DNA from 3 places in the Streptomyces sp. NPDC002669 genome. Region 1 is predicted to be linked to each of the others. Evidence: riboswitches for the same ligand, from Rfam matches in the RefSeq annotation. Region 1 holds a riboswitch; each other region holds the start of a gene.
What was found. Region 1 has a riboswitch for thiamine pyrophosphate ahead of ACFYW1_RS30625 (thiamine ABC transporter substrate binding subunit). Riboswitches for the same ligand answer to the same signal wherever they lie in the genome.

Region 1 (10,012 bases):
GTGTCAACCCGAGCAACGACGGCAACATCATCCGGGTCACCTTCCCGGAGCTGACCGAGGAGCGGCGCCGCGACTACATCAAGGTCGCCAAGGCGAAGGCCGAGGACGCCAAGATCTCCATCCGCGCCGTGCGACGCAAGGCCAAGGAAATCCTCGACAAGCTGGTCAAGGACAAGGAGTCGGGCGAGGACGAGGTGCGCCGCGCCGAGAAGGAGCTCGACGACACCACCGCGAAGTACGTCGCGCAGGTCGACGAGCTGCTGAAGCACAAGGAAGCCGAGCTGCTCGAAGTCTGATGAACGACTCTTCCCGGGGCGCCCCGCCGGGAGCCGGTGGCTGGGGCGCGCCCGAGTTGCAGGCCGTTCCGGCGGGTCCTGCATACGATGTGCACGGCGCCCAGCAGACTCGGCCCATGCCCATCGTGCCGGACGTTCCCGACGCAGGTAGAGACGCTGACGACCGTGATGACCGGGACCAGGGGGCCGGACGCCTGAGCGGCGGTCCCCTGTTCCGTGACGAGAAGCCGCAGGAGCCCATGTCCACCGCCGCGCCGCCCCCGCAGAAGAAACGTGCGGGCCGTGACCTGCGAGCCGCCATAGGGGTCGGGGTGGGGCTCGGCGCCGTCATCGTCTCCTCGCTGTTCATCGTGAAGGACGTCTTCGTCGGCGTGGTCGTCGTCGCCGTCGTCGTCGGCCTGTGGGAGCTCACCTCCCGGCTGGAGGAGCGCAAGGGCCTCAAGGTGCCGCTCGTCCCGCTGGCCGTCGGTGGCGCGGCGATGGTGGTGGCCGGTTACGTACGGGGCGCCGAGGGCGCCTGGGTGGCGACGGCGCTGACCGCGCTCGCCGTCCTCGTCTGGCGGATGACCGCGCCGCCGGAGGGCTACCTCAAGGACGTCACGGCCGGGGTGTTCGCCACGTTCTACGTGCCGTTCCTCGCCACCTTCGTCGCCCTGCTCCTGACCGCCGACGACGGACCGCAGCGGGTGCTCACCTTCCTGCTGCTGACGGTGGTCAGCGACACGGGCGCGTACGCCGTCGGCTGGCGCTTCGGGAAGCACAAGCTCGCGCCGCGCATCAGCCCCGGGAAGACCCGCGAGGGACTGTTCGGGGCCATCGCCTTCGCGATGGTCGCCGGTGCGCTGTGCATGCAGTTCCTGATCGACGGCGGTTCCTGGTGGCAGGGGCTGCTGCTCGGGCTGGCGGTCGCGGTCAGTGCCACCCTCGGCGACCTCGGGGAGTCGATGATCAAGCGGGACCTCGGCATCAAGGACATGGGCACGCTCCTGCCGGGGCACGGCGGGATCATGGACCGGCTGGACTCGCTGCTGCCGACCGCTCCCGTGGTCTGGCTGCTGCTGGTGGTGTTCGTCGGCTCCGGCTGAGACCGGCCTCCGGCCGGGGGTTTTCACGGGTCGGGGCCCGTCGTCCACAGGACGGCGGGCCCTTGCCGTCGCGTCTGCGACACTGGATGGACCATGCCTAAGCCCGGAGAACTCACTTTCGTCGCGCCCCGCGGAGCCAAGAAGCCGCCGCGGCACCTCGCCGACCTCACGCCCGCCGAGCGCAGGGAGGCCGTCGCCGCGATCGGCGAGAAGCCGTTCCGCGCCCAGCAGCTCTCGCAGCACTACTTCGCGCGGTACGCGCACGACCCGGCCGAGTGGACCAACATCCCGGCCGGATCGCGGGACAAACTCGCCGAGGCGATGTTCCCCGACCTGATGTCCGTCGTCCGTCACATCAGCTGTGACGACGACACCACCCGCAAGACGCTGTGGAAGCTCCACGACGGGACGCTCGTCGAGTCCGTCCTGATGCGCTACCCGGAGCGGGTGACCATGTGCATCTCGTCCCAGGCGGGATGCGGGATGAACTGCCCGTTCTGCGCGACGGGACAGGCCGGACTCGACCGCAACCTGTCCACCGCCGAGATCGTCCACCAGATCGTGGACGGCATGCGGGCGCTGCGCGACGGCGAGGTCCCCGGCGGGCCGGCCCGGCTCTCCAACATCGTCTTCATGGGGATGGGCGAGCCGCTCGCCAACTACAACCGGGTGGTCGGCGCGATCCGTCGGCTCACCGACCCGGAGCCGGACGGGCTGGGGCTCTCGCAGCGCGGGATCACCGTCTCCACCGTGGGCCTGGTGCCCGCGATGCTCCGCTTCGCCGACGAGGGCTTCAAGTGCCGTCTCGCCGTCTCGCTGCACGCACCGGACGACGAGCTGCGCGACACCCTCGTCCCCGTGAACACGCGCTGGAAGGTGCGCGAGGTGCTGGACGCGGCGTGGGAGTACGCGGAGAAGTCCGGCCGCCGCATCTCCATCGAGTACGCCCTGATCCGTGACATCAACGACCAGGCGTGGCGCGGCGACCTGCTCGGCAGGCTGCTCAAGGGCAAGCGGGTGCACGTCAACCTGATCCCGCTGAACCCCACGCCCGGTTCCAAGTGGACCGCCTCCCGCCCCGAGGACGAGAAGGCGTTCGTCGAGGCGATCGCCGCCCACGGTGTTCCGGTGACCGTGCGGGACACCCGCGGCCAGGAGATCGACGGGGCCTGCGGACAGCTGGCGGCGGCCGAGCGCTGAGCCCCTCCGGACGGCCGGAGGGGCCCGTGTAACCTGGGCCCGAAATCAACTTCATATTCCGACAGGGGAGCGCCACAGCGCTGAGAGTGCGGCACCGAGGACAGGTCGGCCGCAGACCCTCTGAACCTCGCCCGGGTCATTCCGGGTAGGAAGTTCGGTCATCAACTCATGCTGTTGCGCCCTGCCCGCTTTCCGCGGGCAGGGCCGCGTCTCTTCCTGGCCAAAACCCAGGAGGAATCCACAATGAGCACCACCCACAGAACCGGGCGGCTCGCGGCGACGGCCGCCGCCACCGCGCTGGGCGTCACCGCGCTCGCCGGATGCGCAAGCTCCGACGACCAGGCGTCCGGCCCCAAGGGCTCCGGTTCGAAGACCGTGACCCTCGTCAGCCACGACTCCTTCAACGCTTCCAAGGAGGTGCTGAAGGAGTTCACGAAGGAGACCGGCTACACCGTCAAGGTCCTGAAGAGCGGCGACGCGGGTGTCGCGCTCAACCAGGAGATCCTGACCAAGGGCTCCCCGCGCGGGGACGTGTTCTTCGGCGTCGACAACACGCTGCTCTCCCGTGCCCTCGACAGCGGGCTCTTCACGCCGTACGAGGCCAAGGGCCTGGACCGGGTCGCCGAGGCCACCCGGCTCGACGCCGAGCACCGGGTCACCCCGGTCGACACCGGCGACATCTGCGTCAACTACGACAAGAAGTACTTCGCCGACAAGAAGCTCGCGCCGCCGAGCACCTTCGCCGACCTGGCGAAGCCCGCGTACAAGGACCTCCTCGTCACCGAGAACGCCGCGACCTCCTCGCCCGGCCTCGGCTTCCTCCTCGGCACCGTCGCCGCCTACGGCGAGAAGGGCTACCAGGACTACTGGAAGAAGCTGGAGAAGAACGGCGTCAAGGTCGTCGACGGCTGGGAGGAGGCGTACAACGAGGAGTTCTCCGGCTCGGCGGGCGGCAAGAAGGCCAAGGCAGACCGGCCGCTCGTCGTCTCGTACGCCTCCAGCCCGCCCGTCGAGGTGCTGTACGCGAAGCAGCCGCCGGCCGAGGCCCCGACCGGGGTCGCCACCGGGACCTGCTTCCGCCAGATCGAGTTCGCCGGTCTGCTGGACGGCGCGAAGAACGAGGCGGGCGGCAAGGCCCTGCTGGACTTCCTGATCAGCAAGAAGTTCCAGGAGGACATGCCGCTCAACATGTTCGTGAACCCGGTCGTCGAGGACGCCGAGCTGCCGGAGGTCTTCACGAAGTTCGGTGCCACCGTGGAGAAGCCGGCGACCGTCGCCCCGGACAGCATCGCCAAGAACCGTGAGCAGTGGGTCCAGTCGTGGTCCTCGCTCGTAGTGAAGTAACGAAGTCCCCCGAACGCGCGACGGACGCGGCCGGGACGGGCGGTCACGGGAAGGGCCCGCGCGGGGACGACGCGCGCGGGCCCGGCCCCGGGCGACCGCGCGCCGCCCGGGCCGCGGCACGGCGGGGGAGCGCGGTGCGGCTCGGTCTGATGGCCGTGCCCGTGGCGTTCTTCGCGCTGTTCTTCGCCTACCCGGTCGTCGCGATCGTCGGCCGCGGACTGAAGGCGGACGGCGTCTGGCAGTTCGGCCGGGTCGGCGAGGTGCTGGCCCGGCCGGACATCCGCGATGTCCTCTGGTTCACCGGCTGGCAGGCGCTCGCCTCGACCGCGCTGACCCTGCTGATCGCGCTGCCCGGCGCCTATGTCTTCGCCCGTCTCGACTTCCCCGGCAAGCAACTGCTGCGGGCCGTCGTCACGGTGCCGTTCGTCCTGCCGACCGTCGTCGTCGGGACGGCCTTCCTGGCGCTGCTGGGGCGCGGCGGATTCCTCGACGAACTCTGGGGCGTACGGCTCGACACCACCGTCTGGGCCATCCTGCTCGCCCATGTCTTCTTCAACTACGCGGTGGTCGTACGGACCGTCGGCGGACTGTGGTCCCAGCTCGACCCCCGGCAGGAGGAGGCCGCCCGGGTACTGGGCGCCGGACGGTTCGCCGCCTGGCGGCGGGTCACGCTGCCGGCTCTCGCTCCCGCCGTGGCCGCCGCCGCGCTGATGGTCTTTCTCTTCACCTTCACCTCCTTCGGGGTCGTGCAGATTCTCGGCGGTCCCGGCTACTCCACCCTGGAGGTGGAGATCTACCGGCAGACCGCCCAGCTGCTCGCCCTGCCGACGGCCGCCGTGCTGACCCTGGTGCAGTTCGCCGCGGTCGGCGCGATCCTCGCCGTGCACGCGTGGACGGTACGGCGCAGGGAGACCGCGCTGAAGCTGGTCGACCCGGAACAAACCGCCCGCAGGCCGCGCGGCTTCGGGCAGCGGGCGCTGCTCGCCGGGGTGCTGCTGACCGTGCTGGTGCTGATCCTGCTGCCGCTCGGGGTGCTGGTCGAGCGTTCGCTGGACGTACCCGGCGGCCACGGCCTCGACTTCTACCGGGCCCTGGGCTCCGCGGACGCCGGTGGCGGGACGTTCCTGGTCGCGCCGCTCGAAGCGATCTGGAACTCCGTGCAGTACGCGCTGGTCGCCACGGTCATCGCACTGGTCGTCGGCGGCCTCGCGGCCGCCGCGCTGACCCGGCGCGCGGGGCGGCTCGTCCGCGGCTTCGACGCGCTGCTGATGCTGCCGCTCGGGGTGTCCGCGGTCACCGTCGGCTTCGGCTTCCTGATCACCCTGGACGAACCGCCGCTGGATCTGCGGACGTCCTGGATCCTGGTGCCGCTCGCCCAGGCACTGGTCGGCGTGCCCTTCGTCGTACGGACCATGCTGCCCGTCCTGCGGGCGGTGGACGGACGACTGCGGGAGGCGGCGGCGGTGCTCGGGGCCTCCCCGCTGCGGGCCTGGCGGGAGGTCGATCTGCCGCTGGTGCGACGGGCGCTGCTGGTCGCGGCCGGTTTCGCGTTCGCCGTGTCGCTCGGCGAGTTCGGCGCGACGGTGTTCATCGCGCGGCCGGACCGGCCGACGCTGCCGGTCGCCGTGGCCCGGCTGCTGGGCCGGGCCGGGGAGCTCAACTACGGCCAGGCGATGGCGCTGAGCACCATCCTGATGGTGGTGTGCGCCGTCTCGCTGCTGCTGCTCGAACGCATCCGCACGGACCGGGCCGGGGAGTTCTAGAGATGGCTCGGGAGTTCTAGAGATGTCCGGGGAGTTCTGGAGATGCTGACACTGGAATCGGCCACGGTGCGCTTCGGCGAGCGGGCGGCGCTCGACGCGGTGGACCTGGAGGTCGCCGAGCACGAGATCGTGTGCGTGCTCGGACCGAGCGGCAGCGGCAAGTCCACCCTGCTGCGGGTGGTCGCGGGGCTCCGGCCGCCGGACGGCGGCCGGGTGCTGCTGGACGGTGCGGACCAGGCCGGGGTGCCGGTGCACCGGCGCGGGCTCGGCCTGATGTTCCAGGACCACCAGCTCTTCCCGACCCGGGACGTCGGCGCCAACGTCGCCTTCGGGCTGCGGATGCGCGGGATGCCGCGCCGCGACCAGGAGCGCCGGGTCGGTGAACTCCTCGATCTGGTGGGCCTGCCCGGTGCCGAGCGGCGCGCCGTCGCCGCGCTGTCCGGCGGGGAGCAGCAGCGGGTCGCCCTCGCGCGGGCCCTCGCCCCGAGCCCCAAGCTGCTGATGCTGGACGAGCCGCTCGGCCAGCTCGACCGCGGTCTGCGGGAACGGCTCGTCGTCGAACTGCGCACGCTCTTCGGGCGGCTGGGCACGACGGTGCTGGCCGTCACCCACGACCAGGGCGAGGCGTTCGCCCTGGCCGACCGGGTGGTGGTGATGCGCGACGGACGGATCGCCCAGGCCGGGACGCCGCTGGAGGTCTGGCAGCGGCCCGCCTCCGCCTTCGTCGCCCGGTTCCTCGGCTTCGACAACGTGGTGCCGGCGACGGTGGACGGAACCGCCGCCGCCACGGTGTGGGGCGAGGTGCCGGTGGCCGAGGGGGCGCCGCAGGGGGCGTGCGATCTGCTGGTCCGCCCTGCCGGGGTCCGGATCGGGGCCCCCGGTGAGGGGCTGCGCTGCGTGGTCGGGACGCGTACGTTCCGGGGCAACCACGTCGCCGTACGGCTGTTGCCGGAGACCGGTCCGGCCCTGGAGGCGGAGTGCGCGCTGCGGGACGCCCCCGAGGAGGGGGCGGCGGTCGGGGTCGGCTTCGACGCGTCGGAGACCGTCGTCCTGCCCGCCGCCCCCTGACGGCGCGGTCCTACGGGCCCGGGTGGCGTCCCTCGACGGCGCGGCTCCGGCGTGCCCGGGTGGCGGACTCCGCCCGGGGGCCGGACGATGGCCGGATGTTCCCGTGGCGCGGAACCGGCCGCCCCGGAGCAGCCCCGGAAGCGGGAAGGACAGGGACCATGACCGAGTCAACACGCGAGGGCATCGACATCACCCGTGTCCTCGACGCCCCGCGGGAGCGCGTCTTCGAGGCGTGGACGACGCCCGAGCACTTCGCGGCCTGGTACGGCGGCGAGGCCGAGGTGCCGCTCGACCGGGTGGCGATGGACGTCCGGCCGGGGGGCTCCTGGAGCCTGGTCATCGTGGTGCCGGGCACGGAGATGCCCTTCCACGGGGTCTACCGCGAGGTGGCCGGGCCCGAGCGGCTGGTGTTCACGCTCAAGGACGCCACCGCGCCCGACGGCATCGAGGGCGAGACCGTCACCGCCACCTTCGCCGACCGCGGCGACGGGACCACCGAAATGGTCTTCCGGCAGCGCGGGGGCAATCTCACGGCCGAGCAGTACGCGGCGGCCGAGGACGGCTGGGAGGCGTTCTTCGACGCGCTCGCGGCCCGGCTCGCGTCCTCCGCCTGAGCCGGCGCCGCGACCCGGTCGCCCGGTTCGCCCCGGCCCCCGCCGCGAACCGGGCGACCGGGGTCTCAGACCGTCAGCGGCAGCGCGGCCAGTTCCGCGATCACCCAGGTCAGCGGGGCGAAGACGAGCAGCAGGACGGCGGCGCGCAGCGCGGCCGAGACCCGCAGGGCCGAGGCCGGGGCACCGAGCCGCGACAAGGTCCCCGACACCTCGGAGCGGGCCTGCCGCGCCTCCAGCGCCGAGGTCAGCAACGTCGCCGTGGTGCAGCCGAGGACGAGCACCGCGCCCAGCGCGGTGAGCGGACCGAAGGAGTGTTCCTCCGCCCCGTACAGGGCGTGGGCGGCGACGGCGGCGGAGAGCACCGCGCAGATCACGCCCAGCGGCCGGCCGATCCGGCGCGCCTCGTCCATCAGTACCCGGCCCGCCAGCAGGCGCAGGGCTCCCGGGTGCGCCGACTGCAGCAGCCGTCCGCAGAAGTACGTCAGACCGGGGCCCGCCAGGGCCAGGCCGATCGCCGCCAGCGTCCACCCCGTCAGAACCCCGGCCGGGGTGGCGTCGATCCTGCCGGGGAGCGGGAGCAGGCTGTGTCCGTCGCCCCGGCTCAGGTACGCCTCGACGGCCAGACCGGCCGCGATCAGCGCCACCCCCCAGGGCAGCCCCGTCGGAGGGTCGGCGGGGTCGGGCGGCTCCGGTTCCGTCCGGACCTCCGAGGAGGTGCCCTCCGGGGGAGCCGTCGGGACCGGCCCGGTACGCAGCGACAGCCCGCTCGCGGTGGCCGCCGCCACCGGGACCAGGGCCAGCAGCACCAGCGCGGCGCCGAGCGGCAGCGGGGCGTCCGCGCCGAGCAGCCCGGCCGCCGCGCCGTCGAACGGCAGACCGGACAGATCACCGCGCAGATGCAGGAAGAACAGCAGCGCCACCGCCGACCCGAGGGCGCAGGACACTGCGGTGGAGACCGCCGCGAGGGCGGCCAGCCGGACCGGCCCCAGGCCCACGGCGGACAGCGCGGAGCGCGGCCGGGCGCTCGGGTCCGTACGGGCCACCGCGACCGCGAACTGCACGGTGGCGGCGAACGGTACGAAGCACCACAGCAGCCGCAGCAGGGCCCCGGTGGAGTGTGTCGGGTTGCCCGAGGCGTAGCCCAGGGCGCACAGCAGGAGGAAGCCGACCCCGGCGGAGGCGGCGGCGACCAGCAGCCTCCGCAGCAGGACCAGCGGATGGGAACCCCGGGCTAGACGGAGAGCGAGCACGCCGCCCTGCCCTCCGCGTCGGTCACGGCGGGCAGGGCGACGGTGGCGACCCGGCGGCCGTCCAGCAGCGGGACCGTGCGGTCGGCGAGGGCGGCGACCTCCGCGTCGTGGGTGGCGAGCACGATCGTGATGCCGTGCGAGCGGGCCGCGCTGGTCAGGGTGCGCAGCACGTGCGTGCGGTCGCTCCGGTGCAGGGTCGCGGTCGGCTCGTCCGCGAAGATCACCGCGGGGGTGGCGGCCAGGGCGCGGGCCACGGAGATCCGCTGGCGCTGCCCCTGGAGCAGGGTGTGCGGCCGCTGTTTGGCGCAGGGGCCGATGTCGAGCCGCTCCAGCCATTCCATGGCGGTCTTCCGCGCCGTCCGGTGCGAGGTGCCGCGCAGCAGCAGGGGGAGCGCGGTGTTCTCCCAGGCGTTCAGCTCGGGCACCAGCTGGGGTTCGGGGGCGATCCAGCCGAACCTGTCGCGGCGCAGCCGTTCGCGCAGCCGGGGCCCCATGGTGTGGACGGGGACGCTGTTGAACCACACCTCGCCCTGTTCGGGCACCAGCTGGCCGGACAGGCAGTGCAGCAGGGTCGTCTTGCCGCAGCCCCGGGGGCCGGTCACGGCGAGGATCTCGCCGTCGCGGACCTCCAGGGAGACGCCGCCGAGCGCGGGCGAGCCGTTGTGGGAGTGGTGCAGGGAACGCGCCCAGATCACGTCGTTGTCCGGCGGGGCCACCATGGCGTACACCTCGGTTCAGATCGTAATTCCCGTTCCCCCGTATGGGGGAACGAAGAAGGGGCCGATCGGTCACTCGGCACCGTAGGGATCCGAACCGCGGTGAGGGCACAGCACACGGCCCGGACGCGTCCCTTCCCACTCGAATGGGCGCATCCGGGCCGTGCGGACCGTATGGGGATGGCCGTCCGGAGCAGGCCGGACGGCGGTCGGGCGATGGCCCGTTCGGCGGGCCGGGGCCGCGGTGGCTCCCGGTCCGCCGGGGCGGCCGGGGGGAGGGCCGGTCCGTGGCCGGTCCTCCCCCCGGTGCCGCAGGTCAGAGCTTGGTCCACGCCTCCGTGAGGACGCTGCGCAGGATGCCCTCGATCTCGTCGAACGTCGACTGGTCGGAGACCAGCGGCGGCGCGAGCTGGACGACCGGGTCGCCGCGGTCGTCGGCCCGGCAGTACAGGCCGTTGTCGTACAGGGCCTTGGAGAGGAAGCCGTACAGGACGCGCTCGGTCTCCTCGTCGGTGAAGGTCTCCTTGGTGGCCTTGTCCTTCACCAGCTCGATGCCGTAGAAGAAGCCGTTGCCGCGGACGTCGCCGACGATCGGCAGGTCGAGCAGCTTCTGCAGCGTCGTGAAGAAGGCGTTCTCGTTGTCCAGGACGTGCTGGTTGAGACCCTCGCGCTCGAA
Region 2 (10,012 bases), on a different contig from region 1:
CGGCTCGTGGGCCACGGCGAAGCCGACCCGAAGACCCGCCAGGCCGTACGCCTTGGAGAAGGTGCGCAGCACCGCCACGTTGGGCCGGTCCCGGTAGATCTCGATGCCGTCCGGCACCTCGGTGTCGCGGATGAACTCCCGGTACGCCTCGTCGAGCACCACCAGGACGTCGCCCGGCACCCGGTCCAGGAACCGCTCCAGCTCGGCCCGGCGCACCACGGTGCCGGTCGGGTTGTTCGGGTTGCAGACGAAGATCATCCGGGTCCGGTCCGTGATCGCGTCCGCCATCGCGTCGAGGTCGTGCACCTCGCCGTCGGTCAGCGGGACCTTCACCGAGGTCGCGCCGCTGACCTGCGTGATGATCGGGTACGCCTCGAAGGAACGCCAGGCGTAGATGACCTCGTCACCGGGGCCCGACGTGGCCTGGAGCAGCTGCTGCGCCACACCGACCGAACCGGTTCCGGTGGCGAGATGCGAAAGGGGCACACCGAAACGGTCGGACAGCTCGTTCATCAGACCGGTGCAGGCCATGTCCGGGTAGCGGTTGAAGTTCGAGGCCGCCGCCAGGGCGGACTCCAGCACCCCGGGCAGCGGCGGATACGGATTCTCGTTGGAGGACAGCTTGAACGCGACCGGTCCGTCGGCAGCAGCCGGCTTTCCCGGCACATAGGCGGGGACGCCGTCCAGCTCGGCGCGCAGCTTGGGGCTCGTCTCGCTCACCGCAGGTCCTCCTCGACCGTCTGTACACATCAATACTGCTCACCTTATGAGGATTGGGCGCCGCTGCGAATGGGGCGATCGACCAATCGTCCGGTGCGGCCGGGAATGGGGGGAGCGCCATCCGTTCCCGCGCACGCCGGTGGCTCACGCCGTGGCGCGCGTCCCCCGAAGAGGTGAGATGAGACCTCTTCGAGACATCGGTCATTCGGCAGGCCCATCGGCCCAGGCACCTGACACACCATGGATAGACTTACCAACGCCCTTTATTTACAAGGCAATTGACCGTTGATGATCATGCAAAAACGTGCCTGTCAACGGATGAATATGCGACCGGGCCAACCGCCCGTCCGAGCCCTACTATCGGCTCGCCATGACAGCAGCAGGGAAGCACCAGGTGAGCCGGACGGACACACCCCGGCGCGGCGGCGGCCGACAGGGACGAGCGGGAATCCGGGACGTGGCCGCCGCCGCCGGAGTCTCCATCACGACCGTCTCCGACGCGCTCAACGGCAAGGGCAGGCTCCCGGACGCCACCCGCCGCCATGTCCGCGAGGTCGCAGAGCGCCTGGGCTATCGCCCTTCCGCAGCGGCCCGCACCCTCCGTACCGGCAAGTCGGGCCTGATCGGCCTGACCGTGACGACCTACGGGGACGAACCCTTCACCTTCACCGAGTTCGCGTACTTCGCGGAGATGGCCAGAGCCGCCACCTCCGCCGCGCTCGCCCGCGGGTACGCCCTCGTCATCCTGCCCGCCACCTCGCGCCACGACGTCTGGTCGAACGTCGCCCTCGACGGCACCGTCGTGATCGACCCCTCCGACCAGGACCCGGTCGTCACCGAGCTGGTGCGCCAGGGCCTCCCCGTCGTCTCCGACGGCCGCCCGGCCGGCACGCTCCCGGTCACCGCCTGGGTCGACAACGACCACCGCGCCGCCGTGCTCGACCTGCTCGACCACCTGGCCGCCGCCGGGGCCCGCCGCATCGGCCTGCTCACCGGCACCACCACCGACACCTACACCCGGCTCTCCACCACCGCGTACCTCCACTGGTGCGAGCGCGTGGGCCAGGACCCGGTGTACGAGTCCTACCCCGCCCACGACCCGTGCGCGGGCGCGGTGGCCGCCGACCGCCTGCTCGCCCGCCCCGACCGCCCCGACGCCGTCTACGGCCTCTTCGACCCCAACGGCACCGACCTGCTGGCGGCGGCCCGCCGCTACGGTCTGCGGGTCCCCGAGGACCTGCTGCTGGTCTGCTGCAGCGAGTCGACCGTGTACGCGACGACCGAGCCCCCCATCACCACGCTCTCGCTCAAGCCGCGCAGGATCGGCACGGCGGTCGTCCAGCTCCTGATCGACGCCATCGAGGGCGTCGAACACGACGGACCCGTGGAGCAGGTCATACCGACGGAACTCATCGTGCGGACGTCCTCGCAGCGCCGTCCTCCACGCACCACGGTCAGTGCGCCCCGTTCCCCGGCCAGGGATTGATCGGGTGATTTCGGACCAATCGACCGGTGAACCCGATGTGCGTCCGGATTCACCACCCCTGGTGCGTCACACAGCACGATCCGCATTCCTATGATGGGCGCACGACACCGCGGACCGCCCCGACCAGCAGGGCCCGTCAGGTGTACGGCGGCGCGACGGTGGTGGAGGGGTCGATGACACAGGGGGCCGGTCAGGAACCCGTGGTGCGGACTGCGACGTTGCGCGACTTCCGCGTACCGCCCTATGCCCAGAACCCGGTGCCGCCGTCGTCGCACCCGGGCAGCGCCGGGCCCGGCGACGAGCCGCCGGAGGGGTACACGCCCACCGCGCGCGACCTGCCCGTGATCAACCGCGGTGACACCCTCCAGGTGCCGACCGTCCCCGACCCGCGTCCCGCCCCGGAGCAGGGACGTGGCCCGCTGTACGTCGTCGGCGACGTCCATGGCTACCTGGACGAGCTCCGCGCCGCCCTCGCCGAGCAGGGCCTCATCGACGCCGACGGCAAGTGGTCCGCGGGCAACGCCCGGCTCTGGTTCCTCGGCGACTTCACCGACCGGGGCCCCGACGGCATCGGCGTCATCGACCTGGTGATGCGGCTGTCCGCCGAGGCCGCCGCCGCCGGCGGCTACTGCAAGGCCCTGATGGGCAACCACGAACTGCTGCTCCTCGGCGCCAAGCGGTTCAACGACACCCCGGTCAACTCCGGCGCGGGCACCGCCACCTTCCAGGCCGCCTGGCTGCTCAACGGCGGTCAGAAGAACGACATGGAGCGGCTCCAGGACGTCCACCTCCAGTGGATGTCCCGGCTCGACGCGGTCGTCGAGGAGGACGGGCATCTGCTGATGCACTCCGACACGACGGCGTACCTCGAATACGGCACCACCATCGAGGACGTCAACGACAACGTGCACGCCATTCTCACGCGCAACGACGCCGATGAGTGCTGGGACCTCTTCCGGAAGCTCACCAAGCGGTTCGCCTTCCGCGACGAGGCGGGCCCGCAGGCCGTCCGGGAACTGATGGCGACCTACGGCGGACAGCGCATCGTCCACGGTCACAGCCCCATTCCGTACCTCCTCGGAGAGGTCGGTTCGGAGGATGGCGAGGACGGCTCCGGCCCCGTGGTCGAGGGCCCGCACGTGTACGCGGACGGACTCGCCATCGCCATGGACGGCGGCGTGACCATGGCCGGAAAGCTACTGGTCGTCCAGCTGCCTCTGCATGACTGACGCTCTTTCGGGAAGACGCATCCACGACCTGACCGCGCCGACTGCTGGGCCTATTTCCGGAAACCCCCTGTCTCCCCGTGCCGTGGGCGCTCTACCATCGGCGTATCAGTAGCAGGCTCTCCTCCGTTTCCGCTCGAAAGCCCGGTGAGAACGCGGGTGATCGGGCCCTACGGAGCATCGGGGGATGCACATGAACAGCGCTCCGCACCTGCTGGCCGAGGACCGCCCCGAGTACGAGCGGATCCTCGATGACGCACTGCGTCATGCCCATGAACGACCAGATCTGGCCGCGGTCGGCGAACGGCTCAACGCCGTGCAGCTGCGCACCATGGCGCTGGACGCCACGGCGCTGATCACCGCGACGGCCGCCACCGAGTACCAGCACTACGTGCAGGCCCGCGAGGAGCTGCGCAGACCGGCCGAGGACGAGGACGAGGAAGCGGGCCCGCCCCCCGGCACGAGCGGGCAACGCCAGTCGGGCGCGGGCACAGCGGCCGTCGTCACGGCCCTGGCACCGGTGCTCGCGGGCTCCGCCGCGTTCATATTCCTGCTGGTCGGCTATCTGCTGCGGCTGCTCGACGACCCGCCCGCCTTCGCCTCGACCATGGTCTCCGCGGGCTGGTTCTTCGCCGCGGTCATGGCGGCCGCGATCCTGGTCGCCGTCGTCGGACTGCTCGTCACCGCGCTGCGCAACGGCGCGGAGCCGCGTCCCGTCGAAGAGGCGGAGGAGGAGCTTCCGGAGGAGGTGGCGCGGGCCCGGGAGGCCTGGCGCCACGCCCTGCTGGAGCGCGGCATACTGCCGTTCCTGCGGGACGCGCTCGACGACCCCGCCGCCGGACGCGCCGCGCGCACACCGGTCCGCTCGGCGAACCGCATCCCGAAGGTCGGCTACAGCCGGCCGGACTTCACCAGTCCCGACGGCGGCCCTGCGGCGGGCCCCCGGCCGACGTTCACCAGCCCGGACTTCACCAGTCCCGACTTCGGCGGCCCCGAGCACGAAACTGACTGACCGCCTTCGAACACCGGCCGGGGACGGCCTGCCCCGGCCGCCGCCCGCGAACCACCGGGCTCGCGCCGGAGGCCCCGAGATCTTCACCGAGCGGAACTTCGGGCTGAACCAGCGCCCCAGGACGGGAAACCCTGTCGACTACAGCTCGGGCAGCCGTTCACCGGGGACGGGTGACCGTCCCTCTTCCAGCCAGTAGAGGTAGATCCGCAGGTCCCCCGGCAGAGGGCCGGCGATGTAGTCCGCGAAATCCCGGACCGCGGCGGCCACACCCTGCTCCGCCCAGTCCATGTCGTCCCAGTCATGGGCGGACAGGTACCGCGTGATCCGGCCCCGGCCACGCCACCACTCCCGGACCGCCTCCGGGGTCCACCGCGAGTCGCCGTCACAGCCGTAACCAAGAAAGGGGTCCTGGTCTGCTGCTTCGACCAACCGAGCTGTCTCTGCCGGGGTTCGGGGTTGGCGGTAGACGTATCCCGTCAGGTACTCACCGCCGTAGAGAACGTGTTGAGGCGCGGAGAGCCGGCCTGTTCGGCAGGTATCGGTCTCGCCGCCGTAGAAGGGCCCCGGGACATTGAGCCAGAGCCGGTCGTCCCAGCCGCCTCGGAATGCCTCGCAGTCCTTGCCGAGGCTCGCAACGGGGTCGTAGTAGAGCGTCACCGGCTCAGCATAGGAACCTCGTGCGATCTCGCCGCAGGCCACGGGAGCCCGGAGCGCTGTTCCGGGAAGCCCCTTCCCCTTCCCGGAACAGCGTGATCAATGGTCCGGCGTCAGTCAGCGATCGGCAGGTAGACCCGGTTGCCCGAGGCCGCGAACTCCTTGGACTTCTCCAGCATCCCGGCCTCGATCTCCTCCTGCGAACCGCCGTGCTCGCGCCGGATGTCCTGAGAGATCTTCATCGAGCAGAACTTCGGGCCGCACATCGAGCAGAAGTGCGCCGTCTTCGCCGGCTCCGCGGGCAGCGTCTCGTCGTGGTACTGCCGCGCGGTGTCCGGGTCGAGGGCCAGGTTGAACTGGTCCTCCCAGCGGAACTCGAACCGGGCGTCGGAGAGCGCGTCGTCCCACTCCTGCGCCCCCGGGTGCCCCTTGGCGAGGTCCGCCGCGTGGGCCGCGATCTTGTAGGTGATGACGCCGGTCTTCACGTCGTCCCGGTCGGGCAGGCCCAGGTGTTCCTTCGGCGTGACGTAGCAGAGCATCGCCGTGCCCCACCAGGCGATCATCGCCGCTCCGATGCCGGAGGTGATGTGGTCGTACGCCGGCGCGACGTCGGTGGTCAGCGGGCCGAGGGTGTAGAACGGCGCCTCCTCGCAGATCTCCTGCTGGAGGTCGATGTTCTCCTTGATCTTGTGCATCGGGACGTGTCCCGGCCCCTCGATCATGGTCTGGACGCCGAACCCCTTGGCGACCGTGTTGAGTTCGCCGAGCGTCCGCAGTTCGGCGAACTGCGCCTCGTCGTTGGCGTCGGCGATCGACCCGGGCCGCAGCCCGTCGCCCAGCGAGTACGTCACGTCGTAGGCCGCGAGGATCTCGCAGAGCTCCTCGAAGTGCTCGTACAGGAACGACTCCTTGTGGTGCGCCAGGCACCACGCCGCCATGATCGAGCCGCCGCGCGAGACGATGCCGGTCTTGCGGCGGGCGGTCAGCGGCACGTACGGCAGGCGCACGCCGGCGTGGACCGTCATGTAGTCGACGCCCTGCTCGGCCTGCTCGATGACGGTGTCCTTGTAGATCTCCCAGCTCAGTTCCTCCGCCCGGCCGTCGACCTTTTCGAGCGCCTGGTAGAGCGGGACGGTACCGATCGGAACGGGTGAATTACGCAAAACCCACTCACGGGTGGTGTGAATGTTGCGGCCGGTGGACAGATCCATCACGGTATCGGCGCCCCAACGCGTCGCCCACGTCATCTTTTCCACCTCCTCCTCGATGGAGGACGTCACCGCGGAGTTGCCGATGTTGGCGTTGACCTTCACCAGGAACCGCTTCCCGATGATCATCGGCTCGATCTCGGGGTGGTTGACGTTGGCCGGCAGCACGGCCCGGCCGGCCGCGATCTCCTCGCGCACCACCTCCGGCGCGACGTTCTCCCGGATCGCCACGTACTCCATCTCCGGGGTGATCTCGCCCCGTCGGGCGTACGCGAGCTGGGTCACGGGCCGCCCGTCCCGGCTACGGCGGGGCAGTCGGGGACGGCCCGGGAAGACCGCGTCGAGGTTGCGCAGCCCCCCGCGCGGCGAGGTGTGCCTGAGTCCGTCGTCCTCGGGACGGACGGGGCGGCCCGGGTACTCCTCGGTGTCGCCGCGGGCAGTGATCCAGTTCTCCCTCAGCGGCGCGAGTCCGCGACGGACATCGGTCTCGACGGCGGGATCGGTGTACGGCCCCGACGTGTCGTACAGCGTCACGTCCTTGCCGTTGGTGAGGTGCACCTGGCGGACCGGCACCCGGAGGTCCGGGCGCGAGCCCCGGACGTATCCCTTGTGCCAGCCGATGGACTTCCCGGCCTCGTCGCTCCGACTGGAGGCAGGCGTGCGTGCGTCCGATGTGGTCATGAGACCTACTCCCTACGCCGGCATTACCCGGTAACAGGTTCGGCGGTCGGCGCAGCTCTCTCCGTACGGACGTACGGATGTCAGCGCCCTCTCAGCCCGGTGCTCCGAGCTCCCGCGTGTGCAAAGGTCCCTCCACGCTAGCGTCCCCTCCGGCGGGATGAACAGAGGGCCCGTCCTTCTTGCAATGATCTGCCGGTGACGTCCCCCCGTATCGACACCGAATCCCAGGGCCATCAGCACGGCCACTCGCACGGCCACGGCCCCGCGGCGCCCGTCTCCAGACATCTGCGCAAGGTCATCGCGGCCGTCCTGATCCCGTTCGCCACCGCTGTCGTCGTCGGCCTGGTGGTGCTCTGGCCGGGCGGCGCCCCCGCGCACGAACGGACCGGCGTGGGATTCGACCGGCAGACCCAACAGGCGAAGGTGGTGAAAGTCGACAAGGTGAACTGCAAGGACGTGAACGCGGTGCAGGTGCCCGTCGGCCAGGAGGCCGCCCCGCCGGCGGACAACGACAGGGGGCTGTGCCGAAAGGCCACCGTCGAGGTGACGTCCGGGCCGGACAAGGGCCGGACGTTCGTCGAGATCGTGCAGCCCGACGCCCCGCGCCAACTGCGCGAGGGCCAGGGCGTGATCGTGTCGTACGCGCCCGACGCGCCCCGCGAGCTCCAGTACTCGGTGACGGACGTGGCCCGGGAGTTTCCGATGACCCTGCTGGCCGGGATCTTCGCCCTGGTCGTGGTCGCGGTGGGCCGCATGCGCGGGGTGCTGGCGCTGGTGGCGCTCGCGGTGTCGTTCGCCGTGCTAACCCTGTTCATCCTCCCGGCCGTGCTCCAGGGCTCCAACCCGCTGGTCGTCGCGGTGGTGGGAGCCAGCGCGATCATGCTGATCGCCCTCTACATGTGCCACGGCCCGAGCGCCCGCACCTCGGTGGCGGTGATCGGCACACTGGTCTCGCTGCTGCTGATCGGCCTGCTCGGATCACTCTTCATCGGCTGGGCGAGCCTGAGCGGCAACACCGATGACAACACCGGCCTCATCCACGGCCTGTATCCGCACATCGACATGAGCGGTCTGCTACTGGCCGGTGTCATCATCGGTTCGCTCGGAGTGCTCGACGATGTGACCGTCACCCAGACGTCCGCGGTCTGGGAACTGCACCGGGCGAACCCGTCGATGGGCGTGCGCGGGCTCTACCGGGCGGGGATCAGGATCGGACGCGACCACATCGCCTCGGTCGTCAACACGCTCGTGCTCGCCTATGCCGGCGCCGCGCTGCCTTTGCTGCTGCTCTTCTCCATCGCGCAGAGCAGCGTGGGGACGGTGGCCAACAGCGAGCTGGTGGCGGAGGAGATCGTACGAACCCTGGTGGGCTCGATCGGACTGGTCGCCTCGGTGCCGGTGACGACGGTGCTCGCTGCTCTGGTCGTCTCCGCGGACCGCACAGGACTCGGCGCGGAAGCCGGAGCTTCGGCACCCGTACGGGCCGGGAAGGGCCGTCGTCGCAGGACGAGGGCCTGAACGTCTCCGCCGGGTGAGCAATTCACCCGTTCGGCAGGTGTCGTGTTCGACCGGCGATCCGGTCGGCGGCACCGGTTCCTTCAGCCCGCGTTCTGTTCCTCGGCGAGAATCCGGCCCAGGGCCTCCTCCAGGTTGCCGTCGAAGTCACCGAGCGTGCACTCCTGCCCCAGCGGCACGAGCTTGTCGGTCCGGTCGAGAAAAGCCACGAGCGGCGCGGTACCGGCCCGGAAGAGGGCCCGGTCCTCGCCGACCTGAAGGCGAATGTGCACATCGGACAGCCCCTCGGGCTCCGTCGGCCCGATGTGCACATCACCGTCCCCACTGGGACTGTTGAGGCCGTCGAGCAACAACTCACGACCGAATGCCCAGGTGACGGGGGCATCGCCGGGCAGATGGAAGGTCATGCGGATCGCATACGGATCGCAGACCTCGTACCGGAGCTCCACCGGGATCCGGAAAGAGAGTTCCTCGGAGACGAGGAAGCTCATCATGACCTCAGCTTGAACCGACTCGCGCATCGTTCAACCCCGCAGTAGATGAATCTGGCCAGGAATGATCCCCCATGGCCCTATTGACGCCATCGTGGTGCACGCGATAGCAGATCACAAGGAGTGATTTTTCAGATACTGATAGAGAACACGAACGAACGCAAGAGGTTGGACACTTCGCCACGTAGTTGTTCGACTGCGGGGAGCAACCGGCTCTCCTGTTCCAGGGGTACCGAAATGGCCATCGCAGCAGCGGTGAATCCGGCCGCGATCGGGATGGCGGCGCAGACCGTGCCCAGCGCGTACTCCTGTCGTTCGATGACAGGTTCCATCCGTTCCAGCGACCGCAATCGCTCCAGGAGTGCCGCCCGATCCCGCACCGAATAGCGGGTCAGCGGACGCACAGGGTGACGATCGAGGTGGTCCTCGCGGGCCTTCTCGCCGAGTTGGCTCAGCAGACACTGGCCGATCGCGTGGGCGTGCCCGGTCTCCCGGAAGGAGGCCCATTCCGTGACGGCGGGGGTGGCAGGTGCGTCGGCGACCGCGATGAGTTCGATCTCGCCCTCGCGGTAGACGGCGCAATACACCGGTGCACCGATGACGTCGCGCCACCGGCTCAGCGAATCGGCCATTCTGCTGCGGCGGTGCCGCAAAGCCCCTTCGCAGGCCAGGCGTTCGGCAGCGGCCCCGAAGAGGAACACGCCCTTCTCCCGGCGCAGATAGCCCTCGTGCGTCAGCGTGCGCAACAGGTGGTAGGCGGTGGGGAGGGGCAGACCCGTCTCCCTGGCCAGCTGTTTCGCGGGCGCCCCGTCCCGGTGGGCCCCCACGGCCTCCAGCAGTCTCAGCGCTCGCTGAACCGAACCGATCAACGTCGGGGCAGCAGTGCTCGATGCCGTGGTCAACGGTCACCCCCAGGCATGGTGACGGGCGGTCAGCCCGCCTGTGGGGGCCGCCCCCACCGACTGCCGCATGACTGGGTCCGGAGAGTGGAAGCCGTACAAACCACTGGTCAGCTCGGT
Region 3 (10,012 bases), on a different contig from region 1:
TCAGCACGTCGTCGCCGAGGACGGCACGGGCCGCGGGCACCGGCAGGTCGCCCTGGCCGAGGTGCAGCACGTCGGAGCCGATGGCGTGGGCGACATCGGCCCGGTCGTTCACCGCGAGGAGCTTGCCGTGGCGTCGGCACGCGTCGGCGAACACGGCGAGGCGGTCGAGCTCCTCGGCCGCCTCCATGCCCTTGTCGCGCAGTTGGACGATGTCCACCCCGGCGGCGAGCACGGTGTCGAGGAAGGCGGGGAGGTCGCCCTGGCGCCTGCGGGCGTCCGTGCACAGGTAGAGCCGGGCTTCGGACAGCGCGGCGCGGAGCGTGGACATCGGTGCGGTTCCCCCCTGGGAGAGCGGTGCGGGGCAGGGGTGGGCGGCGCGGGACCGCGCCGCCCACCCGCTCGCACCGGGCCTGTGGTCAGACGGCGAGCGCCTGGGCGCGGCGCTTCACCTCCGTGCCGCGATTCTCGCTCAGGGCCTGGGCGGGGGTGCCCGGCAGGGTCGGGTCGGGGGTGAAGAGCCACTCCAGCATCTCTTCGTCGGTGTAGCCGTCGTCCTTCAGGAGCGTCAGGGTGCCGGAGAGGCCCTTGACCACCTTGGTGCCGTCGATGAAGGCGGCCGGCACCTGAAGTGCCCGGTTCTCACCACGGCGTACGGCGATCAGCTGGCCCTCCTTGACCAGCTGCCGCACACGCGTCACCTCGACATCGAGCATTTCGGCGATGTCGGGGAGGTGGAGCCAGGCAGGGACGAGAGCATCGATCTTTGCGTCAATCTCGGTCACGAGTACAAGCCTGCCATCCCGCACTGACAGCCGATACCCGGACTCGGCCCTTCAGGGCGTCGCGAACCGCTCCCCCGGCCCCTCGCCGCCCTCCCGCCGGCCCCTTCGACCCTTCCCCGTCCCGGGTGTCACGGGCTCCGCCGTCCGGCGCTTCCTCAGCCGCGGACCGCCGCCTTCAGCGGCACGGCGGGGTCGGCGGCCCGCTCCGGGTCGAGCGACGCCCCCGCCTCGATGAGTCTGCGCCCCTGCGCCAGGTCGCGCGGGCGGCCGACGGCGAGGACCGCGACCAGGACGCCGTCGCGCAGCCAGCACACCGACCAGGCGGGGTCCGCCGGGTCGCCGCGCCACAGCAGGGTGTCGGCGTTCCCGTGGTGGCCCACGTACTGCACGAACCGGTCGAACTGCTCGGACCAGAAGTACGGCACGGGGTCGTACGTCAGCGGCTCGGAGGCGCCGTCGGACGCCGCGCCGATGATGTTGGCGGCGGCGGTGCGCGGGCCCTGGAGGGCGTTGTCCCAGTGGTGGACGAGCAGGCGTTCGCCGTACCGGGCGGAGGGGAACGAGGCGCAGTCGCCGACCGCGTACACGTCGGGGGCCGAGGTGCGCAGCGCCCCGTCGGCGGTCACCGATCCGTCGGGGCCGAGCTCGATGCCGGAGCCGGCCAGCCAGCCGGTGGCGGGCCGTGCGCCGATCCCGACGACGACCGCCCCGGCCGGGAGCGTACGGCCGTCCGCGAGGACCACCCGGCCCGGTTCGACGCGGTCGACCCGGGCGCCGGTGAGGAGTTCGGCGCCGATCCCGGCGTACCAGTCGGCCATCGGGGCGGCGACCTCGGCGGGCATCGCGCCCGCGAGGGGGCGGTCGGCGGCCTCTACGACGGTGACCCCGCAGCCCGCGGCGCGGGCCGCGGTGGCGAACTCGGCGCCGATCCAGCCCGCGCCGACGACCACGACGTCCTGCCGTCCGTCGAGGACCGGGCGCAGCCGGGCCGCGTCGTCGAGGGTGCGCAGCAGGTGGACGCCGGGAACGCCCTCGGTGCCGGGCAGCACGACCGGTTCGGCGCCGGTCGCGATCACCAGGACGTCGTAGCCGACGGGGCCCGCGGGGGTGTCCAGTTCGTGGGCGTCCGGTCGTACGCCGGTGACCTCGACGCCCAGCCTCAGTTCGATGTCCAGCGCCTCGAAATCGACCTCGAAGGCGGAGTCCTCGGCCTTGCCGAGCAGCACCGCCTTGGACAACGGGGGCCGGTCGTAGGGCTGGTGGGGTTCGGCACCGATCAGGGTGACGGGACCGGTGAAGCCCTGTTCCCGCAGGGCCACCGCGGTCTGCACGCCCGCCATGCCCGCGCCCACGACGACGACGCGGCGCCCCGGCCGCCGGTCCGGCTGCTCTGCCTGCTGCTGATCGCTCACCCGTACACCATAAGCACCTGACATTTCGTCAGGAAGAGGGGATCTCCTCGACCGTGCTCGTCCCGCAGCCCTCCTGCGACTCCCATGCCCATCGCTCCTCCAGCCGGACCCGGCCGTCCGCGAGGTCCACGACGGTGGAGACGCAGTGGCCGCCGGAGGTCGTCCCGTCCTGCTTCAGCTGGACGTACCTGAAGTCGAGGACGTCACCGTCCCGGGTGCCGACGAGGTGGCCGCGAACCACGTCGCCGCCCGCGTAGTCGGCCCAGATCCGGCCGTCCCGCTCGTGGTACGCGAAGCGGGTGCGGGTGCCGACCTGGCCCGGGGCCTGGTCGGCGACCGGGGCGAGGACGAGTCCGTCGAGCGAACGGGCCACGATGACTGCTCCCTTACTGGGCCGGGACGGCGGGGTTTAGGGTGGCCAACGTAAGTCACACGCGGGAGCCCGGACGCACCGGGCTGAGAGGGAGGCTGGGCGGCCTCCGACCGTACGAACCTGATCCGGGTCATGCCGGCGAAGGGAGGGGCTGGACGCCCATGCGTTCTTCCGGAAACTGGAAGGGATCCGACGTCCTCGTCATCGGGGGCGGGATCATCGGTCTGGTGACCGCCTGGCGGGCCGCGCAGCGCGGACTGCGCACCGCGGTGGCCGATCCCGAACCGGGCGGCGGGGCCGCCCGGGTGGCGGCCGGCATGCTGGCCGCCGTCACCGAACTCCACTACGGCGAGGAGCTGTTGCTCGCTCTCAACGTCGCCTCGGCCGCCCGCTACCCGGCCTTCGTGGCCGAGCTGGAGGAGGCGAGCGGGCGGGAAACCGGCTTTCGCACCTGCGGCACCCTGGCCGTCGCCCTGGACGCCGACGACCGTGCCCATCTGCGGGAGCTGCACGCCCTCCAGCAGCGGTCCGGGCTGGTGTCCCAGTGGCTCACCGGGCGCGAGTGCCGTCGGCTGGAGCCGATGCTGGCGCCGGGTGTCCGGGGCGGGCTGCGGGTCGACGGCGACCACCAGATCGATCCCCGCCGGCTGGCCGCCGCCCTGCTGACCGCCTGCGAGCGGGCCGGGGTGGCCTTCCACCGCGAACGGGTGGAGCGCCTGACGGTGCGGGGCGGCCGGGCCGCCGGGGCGGTGCTCGACGGGGGCGGGGAACTGGCGGCCGACCAGGTCGTGCTCGCCGCGGGCAGTCTCAGCGGCCGGCTCCCGGGGCTGCCGGACGAGGTCGTGCCGCCGGTCCGGCCGGTCAAGGGGCAGGTGCTCCGGCTGACCGTGCCCGCCCCGTACGCGCCCTTCCTCAGCCGGACGGTGCGGGCCGTGGTCCGGGGCAGCCACGTCTACCTGGTCCCGCGCGAGAACGGCGAGCTGGTCGTCGGCGCCACCAGCGAGGAGCTGGGCTGGGACACCACCGTCACCGCGGGCGGCGTCTACGAACTGCTGCGGGACGCCCACGAGCTGGTCCCCGGCATCACCGAGCTGCCGCTCACCGAGGCCCTGGCCGGTCTGCGCCCCACCTCCCCCGACAACGCCCCGCTGCTGGGCCCCACCGCCCTGCCCGGTCTGCATCTCGCCACCGGCCACCACCGCAACGGGGTGCTGCTCACCCCCGTCACCGGCGAGGTCATGGCGGAGTTCCTCACCGGCGGCGAACCGCCCGAGCAGGCCCGCCCCTTCACCCCGCACCGGTTCCCGTCCGCCGCCGCCCCCGTACGTCAGGAGCAGCCCGCATGACCGACTCCGCATCCCGTCCCGGCCCCGGGACGTCTTCCGGGCCCGCCGCCCTCTCCGTGTCCGTGAACGGCGAGGTCCGCTTCCTCGCCGCGGGCACCGCCCTGGACGCCCTGGTCGCCACCCTCACCGCCGCGGGCTCCGGGGTGGCCGCCGCCGTCAACGAGACCGTCGTGCCGCGGGGCCGGTGGTCCGCCCTCGTGCTGGCCGACGGCGACCGCGTCGAGATCCTGACCGCGGTCCAGGGGGGCTGACAGTGTCCGACGACCTCTTCACCCTCGGCGGCACCGACTTCGGCTCCCGGCTGATCATGGGGACGGGCGGGGCGGCCGGCCTCGACGTGCTGGAGCGTTCGCTGATCGCCTCCGGCACCGAGCTGACCACCGTCGCGATGCGCCGCCTCGACCCGACCGTGCGGGGCTCGGTGCTCTCCGTCCTGGAGCGGCTCGCCATCCGCGTGCTGCCGAACACGGCGGGCTGCTTCACCGCGGGCGAGGCGGTGCTGACCGCCCGGCTGGCCCGCGAGGCCCTCGGCACCGACTGGATCAAGCTGGAGGTGGTGGCCGACGAGCGGACCCTGCTGCCCGACCCGATCGAGCTGCTGGACGCCGCGGAGATCCTGGTGGACGACGGCTTCACCGTACTGCCGTACACCAATGACGACCCGGTGCTGGCGCGCAGGCTCCAGGACGTGGGCTGCGCCGCGGTCATGCCGCTGGGCTCCCCGATCGGCTCCGGCCTCGGCATCCGCAATCCGCACAACTTCCGGCTGATCGTCGAGCAGGCCCGGGTGCCGGTGATCCTCGACGCGGGTGCCGGGACGGCCTCGGACGCGGCGCTCGCGATGGAGCTGGGCTGCGCGGCGGTGATGCTGGCGTCCGCGGTGACCCGGGCCCAGGAGCCCGAGCTGATGGCCTCGGCGATGCGGCACGCGGTGGCGGGCGGGCGCCTGGCGTACCGGGCGGGCCGGATTCCGCGCCGCCACTTCGCCGAGGCGTCGTCGCCGGTGGAGGGGCGCGCCCGGCTGGATCCGGAGCGCCCGGCCTTCTGAGCCGCCGGGACGAGCTGCGGTTCATGTCCCTGTCACGGCTCGGCTGCAGTACGGCCCCGGGTCCGCCCCGGGCCGTGAGCCGGGTCCGTGGCGGCTCGTAGACTCGCCTGCGTGGATACGACCCTCCAGGACCCTCTCGTCGGGCAGCTGCTCGACGGCCGCTACCGCGTCGATGCCCGCATCGCCGTGGGCGGCATGGCCACGGTCTACCGGGCCGTGGACACCCGGCTCGACCGGGTTCTCGCCCTCAAGGTGATGCATCCGGCGCTGGCGACCGACGCCACGTTCGTCGAGCGCTTCATCCGCGAGGCCAAGTCCGTGGCCCGCCTCGCGCACCCGAACGTAGTCGCCGTCTTCGACCAGGGCGCGCAGGGGCAGTACGTCTATCTGGCGATGGAGTACGTGGCGGGCTGCACCCTGCGCGACGTGCTGCGCAACCGGGGCGCGCTGCAGCCGAGGGCCGCGCTGGACATCCTGGAGCCGGTCCTGGCCGCCCTCGGCGCCGCGCACCGGGCGGGTTTCGTGCACCGCGACATGAAGCCGGAGAACGTCCTGATAGGGGACGACGGCCGGGTCAAGGTCGCCGACTTCGGACTCGTGCGGGCGGTGGGCTCCGTCACCAACACCACCGGGTCCGTCCTGGGCACGGTCTCCTACCTCGCCCCCGAGCAGATAGAGCACGGCACGGCGGACACCCGTACCGACGTGTACGCCTGCGGCGTCGTCCTGTACGAGATGCTGACCGGTTCCAAGCCGCACGGCGGTGAGACCCCCGCCCAGGTCATCTACCAGCACCTCAACGAGGACGTCCCGCCGCCGTCGGCCGTCGTCCCCGGGCTCCCGGAGGAACTCGACGGGCTGGTGGCCGCCGCCACCGCCCGCGACCCCGAGGCCCGCCCGTTCGACGCGGTGGCCCTGCTGGCCCGGACCCGCGAGGCGCGCGCCGGACTCACCGACGCCCAGCTGGACGCCGTACCGCCGCAGGCCACCGCCGATGCGCACGACGCCACCGAGGACCGCACCAGCGTGATCCCGCGGCTGCTCCCGGCCGACCAGGGCGTCTCGCACCACACCAGCCGGCTGGAGATGCCCCCGCCGGAGCCCGCGCGGCCCGCGGCACGGGACCGGCGCCGCGGCGGCCCGCCGCGCTCCGTCCTCGTCGCGGTCGTCGCCGTGCTGCTGGCGCTGGGGATCGGCACCGGCGTCTGGTACATCAACTCGGGGCAGTTCACCCGGGTCCCCGCGCTGCTCGGCCAGACCCAGAAGAACGCCGAGAAGCGGCTCGCGGACGCCGGTCTGGACGTCAAGACCGTCGAGCGGGGCTACAGCGACACCGTGGAGCGCGGCAAGGTCATCAGCAGCGAACCCGAGCCCGGGGCCCGCATCAGGGGCAACGACTCGGTGACCCTCGTCGTCTCGCGGGGGCCGGAGATCGTGAAGGTGCCCGAGCTCCGGGGTCTCTCGCTGGCCGACGCCAGGAAGGAACTGAAGAAGGTCGGCCTGGTGCCGGGCATGGTCACCAAGGAGTTCAGCGAGGACATCGTGCGGGGGGATGTGATCCGCACGGATCCCGGCGCGAACACCGGGCGCCACCCGGACTCCGCGGTCGCCCTCGTCCTCAGCAAGGGCACCCCGGTCGACGTCCCCGACGTCACCGGGCTGTCCGTGGAGGACGCCACCGCGGCCCTGGAGGAGGAGGGCCTGAAGGCCGAGGTGCTCCCCGACCGGGTGAACTCCCCCGAGGTCGCGGGCGACATCGCCCGCCAGTCGCCGGGCGAGGGCGCGGAGGCGGCCGAGGGCGACACCATCACGCTCACGGTCTCCAAGGGCCCCCGGATGATCGACGTCCCGGAGGTCACCGGGAAGGACGTCGACGAGGCCACGGCCGAACTGGAGGACGCGGGCTTCGAGGTCAAGGTCGACCGCCCGTTCCTCTCGTTCAGCGACACCGTCGCGAGCCAGTCCGTCGACGGGGGCGAACAGGCCCCCGAGGGCAGCACCATCACCATCAAGACCAAGGGACTCTGAGATCCACATGCGCAACCCAGTCGGCGGCCACGTCCCGGTGGCCGGCGGCCTCGCCAAGGTCGGCCTCCCCTACGCCCGGGAGATGGGGGCGGAGGCCGTCCAGGTCTTCGTCGCCAACCCGCGCGGCTGGGCGACCCCGGTCGGCGACCCCGTCCAGGACGAACGGTTCCGGGAGGGGTGCGCCGAGCGGTCCGTACCGGCGTACGTCCATGCCCCGTATCTGATCAACTTCGGGTCGCACACGGAGGCGACGGTCGAGAAGTCCGTCCTGTCGCTGCGCCATTCGCTGCGCCGGGCGCGGGAGATCGGCGCCCTGGGCGTCGTGGTGCACACCGGCTCGGCGACCGGCGGCCGGCCGCGCGAACAGGCCCTGGCCCAGGTCCGCACCCACATGCGACCGCTGCTGGACGAGCTGACCCACGACGACGACCCGTACCTGCTGCTGGAGTCGACCGCCGGGCAGGGGTTCTCGCTCTGCTCCCGGACCTGGGACTTCGGGCCGTACTTCGAGGCGCTCGACGCCCACCCCAAGCTCGGCGTCTGCCTCGACACCTGTCACATCTACGCGGCGGGCCACGACCTGGCGGGGCCCGCGGGCATGCGGCAGACCCTGGACCTGTTGGTGGAGACGGTCGGCGAGGGACGGCTGAAACTGATCCACGCCAATGACTCCAAGGACGTGGTCGGGGCCCACAAGGACCGGCACGAGAACATCGGTTCCGGCCACATCGGCGAGGAGCCCTTCCGCGAGCTGTTCCGCCACCCGGCGACCGCCGGTGTGCCCCTGATCATCGAGACGCCCGGCGGCAAGGAGGGGCACGCGGCGGACGTGGCCCGGCTGAAGAAGCTGCGCGACACCGACTGAGCCGGGCCTCCTCCCGGGGCGTGGCCGCGGCCCCGGGGCCGCCCGGTCAGAGCTCGGGGCCGTCCCCGGGTTCCTCCTGGTAGGAGTACCGCTGCTCGCGCCACGGGTCACCGATGTTGTGGTAGCCGCGCTCCTCCCAGAAGCCGCGGCGGTCGGCCGTCATGTACTCGACGCCCCGGACCCACTTGGGCCCCTTCCAGGCGTAGAGGTGCGGCACGACGAGGCGGAGCGGGAAACCGTGCTCCGCGGTGAGCAGTTCCCCGCCCTTGTGGGTGGCGAAAAGTGTTCGGTCCGAGGCGAAGTCGGCGAGCCTCAGGTTCGAGCTGAAGCCGTACTCGGCCCACACCATCACATGAGTGACGTTCGGTGCCGGGGGCGCGAGTTCCAGGACCGTACGGGCCAGGACCCCGCCCCATTCGGCGCCCAGCATGCTGAATTTGGTGACGCAGTGCAGGTCGGCGACGACCGAGGCGAACGGCAGCTCCGAGAACTCCTGGTGGTTCCAGCAGTGCTTCTCGCCGTCCGCCGTGGCCCCGAAGACCCGGAACTCCCAGCGCTCGGGCCGGAACTTGGGAACGGGCCCGTAGTGGGTGACCGGCCAGCCTCGCTGGAGTCGTTGTCCCGGTGGAAGCTCGGACTGCTCTGACGCGCGGTGTTCCCGGCTTTCCGGCTGACCCATGCCTCCATGGTGACAGACAGGCAGGGGTGGTCCCGACCAAGGAGGGGGCGATTCGGACAACTCATAGTAAGCCTGTACTTACTGGACGGTTACGGGACGCAATGCGAGGATGCGGCCAACTTGCCCGTTTTCATCGGTTGGAAGGAGCCTCTGCGATGCAGGGCGACCCCGAGGTCCTCGAGTTCCTGAACGAGCAGCTGACCGCAGAGCTGACCGCCATCAATCAGTACTTCCTGCACGCGAAGATGCAGGACAACTTCGGCTGGACGAAGCTCGCGAAGTACACCCGCTCGGAGTCGTTCGACGAGATGAAGCATGCGGAGGTGCTCACGGACCGCATCCTCTTCCTCGATGGGCTGCCCAACTACCAGCGGCTGTTCCACGTCAGGGTGGGCCAGACCGTCACCGAGATGTTCCAGGCCGACCGCCAGGTCGAGGTGGAGGCGATCGACCGCCTCAAGCGCGGCATCGAGCTGATGCGCGCCAAGGGCGACATCACGTCGGCGAACATCTTCGAGTCGATCCTGGAGGACGAGGAGCACCACATCGACTACCTCGACACCCAGCTGGAACTGGTCGAGAAGCTCGGTGAGCCGCTGTACATCGCCCAGCTGATCGAGCAGCCGGACAGCTGATCCGGACCGGAGGGTCAGGCCGCTTCGGGGAGCCGGATGCCGGGTGCGGCGTCGGGCCTCGCACCCGGGACGGTGCCGGGGGCGACGGTCCGGTCGTCGGTCCCGGGGACGGCTGCGGTGGCCGGGACGTCGTCGTCCGCGGCGCCGGACGCCCGGTTCCGGGCCGGTGCCTCGCGCCGAGGGCAACTGCCCCGGCCCAGCATGGCCTGGATGGCGCGGACGCAGCCGCCGCAGTCGGTGCCCGCCTTGCAGGCGGAGGCTATCTGCCGGGGCGTGCAGGCCCCGGCGTCCGCGTGCTCCTTGACCTGCTTCTCCGTGATGCCGAAGCACGAGCAGACGTACACGCGGTTCACCTCCCGGCGGGATCGGTCGTTCGCCGCCTCCCCGTTGAATGGTGAGGCGAACCTAACCTTACCTGGCGCGAGAAGGCGTTGAAACCCTCCGAACGGCCCGTGGGGCACGGATCACATCGATCCGTGCCCCACAGTCATACGCCTGCCACCTGCGGTGATGCCTACTGGTCCCGGTACATCTCGGCGACCAGGAACGCCAGGTCGAGGGACTGGCTGCGGTTGAGCCGCGGGTCGCAGGCCGTCTCGTAGCGCTGGTGCAGATCGTCCACGAAGATCTCGTGTCCGCCGCCGACGCACTCGGTGACGTCGTCGCCGGTGAGCTCGACGTGGATGCCGCCCGGGTGGGTGCCGAGGGCCTTGTGGACCTCGAAGAAGCCCTTGACCTCGTCCAGGACGTCGTCGAAGCGACGGGTCTTGTGGCCGGAGGCGGCCTCGAAGGTGTTGCCGTGCATCGGGTCGGTCACCCAGGCCACGGCGGCGCCGGACGCGGT

Region 2: linked by a shared signal. The riboswitch ahead of thiC (phosphomethylpyrimidine synthase ThiC) and the one ahead of ACFYW1_RS30625 (thiamine ABC transporter substrate binding subunit) in region 1 are both predicted to bind thiamine pyrophosphate.
Region 3: linked by a shared signal. The riboswitch ahead of thiO (glycine oxidase ThiO) and the one ahead of ACFYW1_RS30625 (thiamine ABC transporter substrate binding subunit) in region 1 are both predicted to bind thiamine pyrophosphate.

What each region holds. Positions count from the first base shown of each region.
Region 1 is NZ_JBIAQQ010000026.1:84,353-94,364, forward strand. It holds gene frr (ribosome recycling factor) at 1-296, shown strand, start outside; gene ACFYW1_RS30615 (phosphatidate cytidylyltransferase) at 296-1,381, shown strand; gene rlmN (23S rRNA (adenine(2503)-C(2))-methyltransferase RlmN) at 1,475-2,581, shown strand; TPP riboswitch at 2,635-2,751, shown strand; gene ACFYW1_RS30625 (thiamine ABC transporter substrate binding subunit) at 2,825-3,925, shown strand; gene ACFYW1_RS30630 (ABC transporter permease) at 4,075-5,688, shown strand; gene ACFYW1_RS30635 (ABC transporter ATP-binding protein) at 5,731-6,756, shown strand; gene ACFYW1_RS30640 (SRPBCC domain-containing protein) at 6,915-7,370, shown strand; gene ACFYW1_RS30645 (hypothetical protein) at 7,436-8,620, opposite strand; gene ACFYW1_RS30650 (ABC transporter ATP-binding protein) at 8,602-9,339, opposite strand; gene ACFYW1_RS30655 (aspartate aminotransferase family protein) at 9,653-10,012, opposite strand, start outside.
Region 2 is NZ_JBIAQQ010000004.1:98,846-108,857, forward strand. It holds gene hisC (histidinol-phosphate transaminase) at 1-720, opposite strand, end outside; gene ACFYW1_RS07340 (LacI family DNA-binding transcriptional regulator) at 1,091-2,206, shown strand; gene ACFYW1_RS07345 (metallophosphoesterase) at 2,380-3,435, shown strand; gene ACFYW1_RS07350 (hypothetical protein) at 3,620-4,444, shown strand; gene ACFYW1_RS07355 (ferredoxin) at 4,583-5,101, opposite strand; gene thiC (phosphomethylpyrimidine synthase ThiC) at 5,212-6,987, opposite strand; TPP riboswitch at 6,980-7,113, opposite strand; gene ACFYW1_RS07365 (YibE/F family protein) at 7,183-8,505, shown strand; gene ACFYW1_RS07370 (SsgA family sporulation/cell division regulator) at 8,586-9,023, opposite strand; gene ACFYW1_RS07375 (IclR family transcriptional regulator) at 9,125-9,895, opposite strand.
Region 3 is NZ_JBIAQQ010000003.1:351,574-361,585, forward strand. It holds gene thiE (thiamine phosphate synthase) at 1-328, opposite strand, end outside; gene ACFYW1_RS06400 (Rv2175c family DNA-binding protein) at 417-782, opposite strand; gene ACFYW1_RS06405 (NAD(P)/FAD-dependent oxidoreductase) at 938-2,194, opposite strand; gene ACFYW1_RS06410 (hypothetical protein) at 2,223-2,567, opposite strand; TPP riboswitch at 2,619-2,731, shown strand; gene thiO (glycine oxidase ThiO) at 2,729-3,913, shown strand; gene thiS (sulfur carrier protein ThiS) at 3,910-4,164, shown strand; gene ACFYW1_RS06425 (thiazole synthase) at 4,167-4,961, shown strand; gene pknB (Stk1 family PASTA domain-containing Ser/Thr kinase) at 5,073-6,989, shown strand; gene ACFYW1_RS06435 (deoxyribonuclease IV) at 6,997-7,854, shown strand; gene ACFYW1_RS06440 (sulfite oxidase-like oxidoreductase) at 7,901-8,533, opposite strand; gene bfr (bacterioferritin) at 8,689-9,168, shown strand; gene ACFYW1_RS06450 (bacterioferritin-associated ferredoxin) at 9,183-9,512, opposite strand; gene ACFYW1_RS06455 (class II 3-deoxy-7-phosphoheptulonate synthase) at 9,683-10,012, opposite strand, start outside.